3 regions of the Pseudoalteromonas sp. SG41-5 genome follow, and region 3 is predicted to be linked to each of the others. Evidence: predicted binding sites of a transcription regulator. Region 3 holds the regulator's gene; each other region holds the start of a gene.
What was found. Region 3 encodes FliA, which starts transcription of late flagellar genes. Its sites were predicted from a motif close to CTAAAGNTNNNNNNNNNNNNGCCGATA; they were not measured.

Region 1 (2,209 bases), on a different contig from region 3:
TTCCTCTTGGTCTTGATTTAACCATTGTAAAATGCCTGACAGTTCATTTTGCAAACCAAGATCACCCGCTTTATTAAAGGCATTTTTTAGATCGTCATTAAATGGAGCTATTTTTTCAGCCACAGCTTTCTCTGGTGTTGGTTTATTCTCTTCATAGCCTTTTATTGCTGCATACGTTTTAGTTTGCTTTAAGTCCATTGAAAACGCGACTAGCTGTTCGTTGCCTAAGTTGAGCTCTTGTGCTTGTTCAAAGGCTTGTTCCAAATCACCACCAAAAAATGTTTTACTAACATTTTGCAAGTCTTCCATCATTGCATTAATAGCCTTTTGTTCATCTTCGTTTAAGTCACCATTTACTGACATGCTAAATGATAACTCCCGCGATTGTGATGATGCACTGGCATAACCTTCATTTTGACCATTACGCTGATAACTACTGGCTGATTGCTGTTTAAATGCATCAGCAAAACTAATACTCACTTCGTCACCTTCTGCAGTGGTGAAGTTATACTGAGCATTATTACTTAAACTTAAATACTGTGCTTGAGTAACACTGACAGAATCCGGTTTAGGGTTAAATAAATCCTCTTCAAACTCATCCAGGCCATTAAAAATACCTTCTTTGGATTTTTCTATGCCCTGCTCAATTTCGTCGTTTAGAATACCGGTATCTTTTAATTCACCATAAGCATCATCAATACCTGTTTGCACACCTTTGCGTGCATCACTAAGCATACCTTTGAGTTTTTCATTATCGGCTCCATTGACTTGCGCTTTCTTAACGGCACCAGTTACAAAGTCCAAAACGTTTTTGACGATTTCTTCAAAATCAAATAGTGGCTTGTCTTTTTTCTCTTCCGCGACAGGTAAGCCTAAAGCCTCAGCCATTTTGTCACCTAACACTTTTGCTGCTAATTCTTTACCACGTTGCTGGTAACTATCTTGAGGCGACTGTATTGTAGGTTGCTGTAATGCAGCTTTGTTACTGTATTTATTGACGTTGTTGTTTGGAACAAAGCCAAAGTTGCCAATTTTCATGATCCGACTCCTATTTTTGCTTACTTAAGTATCGGCCCAAAAATAAATAACTAAAGTAAAATGTACAAAAAAACAGCATTTGCTATTTCTCAAAATTAGGGCCTGTTGACCTTTAAGGATTAAAATTTGTTCAACCTCGGGGCGATTTAATCGCGGCGCGAGATTTGTAACCTAGTGGGCTAAGTAAAAATTGAGCAAAGCTTCCGCGTCCTGCTCACGCCCCTTACTTACATCCATGTAAGTAACAAAGAGTTAATCGCCCCTAGGCAGAACCCTTCGGGCAGCGCGCGTTTGGCATTTATGCTACGTTATCGCCTATTTATGGGGAATAACCACACTACATAGGCTCTGCCTTGCCTAAAAACCAAACGCACAGCTGCAAAATTAACCTAGAAAGATAAACAGACCCTAGACAAATAATCCCTGCCCCCTACAATAGCGCCGATAAACAGCATAATGAAATAAGGTAGTAGGTAATGGCGGTTATAAAGATCGATACAAAAGGATACGACGCACAGTTAAATGAAAAAGAGCAACGTATCATTGCGCAATTCCAACGCTTTGGTGTTGAACAATTAGAAGTCTTTGCCTCTGAGCCAATTCATTACCGTCAACGCGCTGAATTTAGAGTATGGCACGATGGCGATGAGTTATTCCACATTATGTTTGATCAAGCCACCAAAGACAAAATCAGAGTCGATGTGTTTGACCCTGCAGCGCCGCTAATTGGGGAAGTAATGCAGGCAATGATCGATAATCTTAAAGGCTGTGAAGTCTTGCGTCGTAAATTATTCCAAATAGATTATCTTTCTAGTTTAAGCGGTGAGATTTTAGTGAGTCTGCTTTATCACAAACCACTCGACGAAGAATGGCTAGCAGCTATCAAGTCACTAAAAGAATCATTGAGTGAGCGCTTTAAAATTGATTTTATTGGGCGTGCTCGCAAACAAAAAGAAGTACTCGGTGATGATTTTGTTACTGAGCGTTTAACAGTTAATGGCCAGCAACTTATTTACCAACAAGTTGAAAACAGCTTTACGCAGCCAAATGCTAAAGTAAACATTAAGATGCTGGAGTGGGCACAAGACTTATGTAAACCACTAAAAAATGATTTACTAGAGCTCTATTGTGGTAACGGTAACTTTTCAATTGCCTTAGCTGGTTCGTTTAA
Region 2 (2,209 bases), on a different contig from region 3:
TTGCAGTTTCTTGCGCAAAGTCTGTATCTTTAATACGTGATTTTGCAGCACTTAGGTTTTCTGAAATATTTGACTGGTTACGAATCGTTGATTGAAAACGATTTTGTACCGCACCCAGCTCAGCGCGTTTTTTATCAACAACCGCGATTAATGAATCCATGCCGGCCATTACCGCTTGCGCATTCGCTTGTGAAGATACGCTTATGCCGCTTGCTGTAAATACCGCAGCAAAACCTGTAGCATCAGCTGATGAACCTACTTGCGAACTAATTGTTCCAGCTGTAGCACTTAAACTTGCGCCTGTTACCGCACTGGCAACCCCTGCAATACCTGACATGGTAAAACCGTTATTACCAGCGATTGAGTTAGCCGTACCGCCAACTGACGCCATACTAAAGCTGATATTCTGTACAGCATCTGCGCCAACTTGGAAATTCGCGGAGAAAGAACCGTCTAAAAGGTTTTGACCACCAAACGTTGTATCTGCTGCAACACGATTTACTTCTTCAGATAATGAACGAATCTCTTCTTGCACCGCTAAACGGTCTTCATCAGTATTTGAACCATTTGCTGCTTGCTGTGATAATGTTCTGATACGTTGGAACATTGATGTTACTTCATCTAATGCACCCTCAGCTGTTTGTGCTAATGAAATACCATCGTTTGCGTTACGGTTACCTTGGTTCAAACCGTTAATTTGTGATGTTAAACGGTCAGAAATTTGTAGACCTGCCGCATCATCTTTCGCACTGTTAATACGAAAACCTGATGATAAACGTTGGAATGATGTATCCAGTGCATTACCAGAATTATTTAATTGTCTTTGTGCGTTTAACGCGCTAACATTTGTATTTACATATAAAGCCATGATATCTCTCCAGAAGTAAACTTATCATTTACTCTCAAACTTACTAGATTAAGCAGTGGTTGTTATTTACAACGCTTTGCTTGGTTAATTAAGTTATCGGTCTAGCAAAAAAATCCTTTAGCTTTTTTTTTTATTTTTTTCCATTATTTTTTAAGCTCATGTAATTTAATGAATTTTATAGTGACTAAATTAATAAAGCTCATTAAAAAACTAAAAGGATTATTGTGCAGGTCTTTTTCTTCAGGAAATTATTAAGCTGTTAAATAGTAAGGAGATGATCTTAAAAGGCTGGAAAAATACGAGAGTAAGGCAATATATTGCCTTACTCTTGATGTTCTTATAACTTACTTATAAGTAATCGAACAGTGATAATTTAGCTAAGCGGCCAAAAGTTGCCTGCGACGCTTGCAGTGCAGTTTCTTGCTTCGTGAGTTCAGTAATAGCCTCAGCCATATCAAGTTCAATTAAATCTGCACGGGAGGATTTATTATTTACATCCAGATCACTATTAGATTGCGTGATTTTCTCAGCTGTATTTAACCGCCCACCTAAACCAGCCTGTGTTAAAGAGACCTGATTTTTACTGTTATCGATTTGGACCATGGCCGATGCCAATACTTGGTCATAATCTTCTTGACTAATTGTTGGGTCAGTTAACCCAGCAATTAAATCGCTTAATGTGTTTAAAATATTTTCTTTTTTCGGCGCTTCTAAAGTAAAGTCTACCTGCCCGTTTGCAACTGGGCTAATATCAATTTCCATCCCAGCAAATTTAATTTTTGATCCCTCAAAGCTGCCAGAGCTGAGCACACTTCCACCTTGTTCAACCTGATATGTATTAGGTGTACCTGGGGTTGTTATAATATTAAACGTATTTGCTCCGGCCGCGGCTGCGGGATCAGCGTTATAATTTGCTTTATGAAAAGCATCAAACTGAGCTTGCTCGCGTACATACACTTTTGCGCTAGTGATCCCTCCTGAAACAACGCCGTCATTAGAGGCAACATTCAACCGGGCATTGACCTTTTCAAACGTATCAACCCCATTATCACTGGATTTAATTTCAACTCCTTCCGCTACTTTAATTTTATGCTGGCCTTGGTCGCCACCATAAACATATTTGCCAGTTGAAGAATCAAGCGAATAGGTTTGGGTGTTATCTTGATAGCCTGAAAATATATACTTACCATCTTCAGTTTTAGCATTCATTAAATCAAGCACACTACTTTGTATAGATTTAATCTCTTCAGCAATACCTTCACGATCGATATCGGTATAAACACCATTACCTGCTTGAATTGCCAATGTATAGGCTTTTTCAAGTGAGCCTTTAATATTTTC
Region 3 (2,209 bases):
GAGAAATTAGTAAAAAAAGCAGAACAATTGTATTTAAAAAGAACAAAAGCACAACATTCACGACGCCAAGCAGTAGCGTCAAGCACAGTAGGGATGTATGATTAACACAGTATTAGATCAAGCAAGTGGCCTGCGTAAAATGAGTCAAAACAATAATAACGGCGTTAAAGTTATCGCTGTAACAGGTGGCAAAGGTGGCGTAGGGAAAACTAACGTCTCACTTAACACTGCGATTGCGTTGGGTCAGCTCGGAAACCGAGTGTTAGTACTGGATGCCGATTTGGGTTTAGCAAATTGTGATGTGATGTTAGGACTTAGGGTAGAGCGTAATCTATCTCATGTACTATCAGGTGAATGCGAGCTCGATGAAATTTTAGTTGAAGGGCCTGCAGGAATTAAAATAGTACCAGCGACGTCAGGCTCACAAAGTATGGTGGAACTTTCACCATCAGAACATGCTGGGTTAATTCGCGCTTTTAGTGAATTAAATACCGAATTTGATATATTAATTGTTGATACTGCTGCTGGTATCTCTGACATGGTATTAAGTTTTTCGCGCGCAGCGCAAGATGTCATGGTAGTAGTATGTGATGAACCGAGCTCAATAACTGATGCTTATGCATTAATCAAAGTATTGAGTCGTGAGCACGGTGTGTATAAATTTAAAATCGTTGCTAATATGGTGCGCAGCATGCGTGAAGGCCAGGAACTATTTGCTAAGCTCTCAAAAGTAACGGATCGCTTTTTGGATGTCTCAATGGAATTGGTGGCAACAGTCCCGTATGATGAAAATATGCGTAAAGCAACTCGTCGTCAGAAAGTGATTGTTGATTTATTTCCAAGTTCCCCAGCAGCAATAGCATTTAAAACATTAGCGACAAAAGCAGTTAAATGGCCTATACCTAATCAACCATCTGGTCATTTAGAATTTTTCATAGAAAAATTAGTAAACGGCTAACTATGACGGCATCGGTGAATAAAGCGATGGGATATCAATCGACACAAAATTTAAATGTGATTGTTGAGCGACATGCTTCCTTAGTCAAAAAAGTGGCTTGTCATTTAATCGCTCGTTTACCCGCGAGTGTGCAACTCGATGATTTGATTCAATCGGGGATGATAGGGTTAATTGAAGCATCAAAGAACTTTGATGCGACTAAAGGTGCAAGCTTTGAAACCTTTGCAGGCATTCGTATCCGTGGTGCGATGCTGGATGAAATGCGCCGAGGTGATTGGGCTCCACGCTCAGTGCACCGTAATAGCCGCAGAGTCGCTGAAGCGATTAGTGAGCTAGAAAGCAGCCTGAATCGAGAACCTAAAGACAGTGAAGTTGCTGAAAAACTTGATATTACGCTAGATGAGTACCATCATATTCTTAGTGATGTAAATTCAAGTAAAGTGTTAGGTATAGAAGACTTAGGGGTAGATGAAGATGTTATCACACCAGTGGGACATGATTTAGCACTGGACAAGCCCTTTAATAACGTTAAAAATGAACGCTTTAATCAATCATTATTAACAGCTATACAATCTTTACCTGAACGAGATGGGTTAGTATTGTCGCTGTATTATAACGATGAAATGAATTTAAAAGAGATTGGACATATACTCGATGTAAGTGAATCGCGTGTGAGTCAGATACATGGTCAGGCGATGATTAAGCTCAAAGCAAAAATCAATGACTGGATTAATTAGTAGTAAGTAAATATAGGTTCAGACCTCACCGGAGGATGTTTTGGATAAAAACATGAAAATTCTTGTTGTTGATGATTTTTCGACGATGAGACGTATTATCAAAAATCTGTTAAGAGATTTGGGTTTTACAAATGTACAAGAAGCTGACGATGGCTCAACAGCTTTACCGATGTTGCAGAATCAAGAATTTGATTTTGTAGTTACAGATTGGAACATGCCTGGCATGCAAGGAATCGATCTCTTGCGCGCTATTAGGGCCGATGACAGCCTGAAACACATTCCTGTTTTAATGGTAACAGCAGAAGCTAAAAAAGAACAAATTGTTGCTGCTGCACAAGCTGGTGTTAACGGTTATATCGTTAAACCATTTACAGCTGCAACACTGAAAACCAAATTGGAAAAAGTGTTTGAGCGTTTAGGTTAAATAAATAGGAGAGGCTTATGTCAGCACCTGCTGCGCCTCAGATCAGTTTAGAACAAGCCCGTCAGCTTGTGGTTTACCTTGAAAACGGTG

Region 1: the regulator FliA is predicted to act here: its motif matches at 1,068-1,094, upstream of H5232_RS17270 (DUF5610 domain-containing protein).
Region 2: the regulator FliA is predicted to act here: its motif matches at 963-989, upstream of H5232_RS14325 (flagellin).

The regions. Positions count from the first base shown of each region.
Region 1 is NZ_JACJFH010000078.1:1,435-3,643, forward strand. Features, by position in the region: gene H5232_RS17270 (DUF5610 domain-containing protein) at 1-1,038, opposite strand, end outside; gene trmA (tRNA (uridine(54)-C5)-methyltransferase TrmA) at 1,515-2,209, shown strand, end outside.
Region 2 is NZ_JACJFH010000054.1:3,305-5,513, reverse strand. Features, by position in the region: gene H5232_RS14325 (flagellin) at 1-868, opposite strand, end outside; gene flgL (flagellar hook-associated protein FlgL) at 1,217-2,209, opposite strand, start outside.
Region 3 is NZ_JACJFH010000010.1:41,041-43,249, reverse strand. Features, by position in the region: gene flhF (flagellar biosynthesis protein FlhF) at 1-105, shown strand, start outside; gene H5232_RS04515 (MinD/ParA family protein) at 98-958, shown strand; gene H5232_RS04510 (RNA polymerase sigma factor FliA) at 985-1,695, shown strand; gene cheY (chemotaxis response regulator CheY) at 1,736-2,119, shown strand; gene H5232_RS04500 (protein phosphatase CheZ) at 2,137-2,209, shown strand, end outside.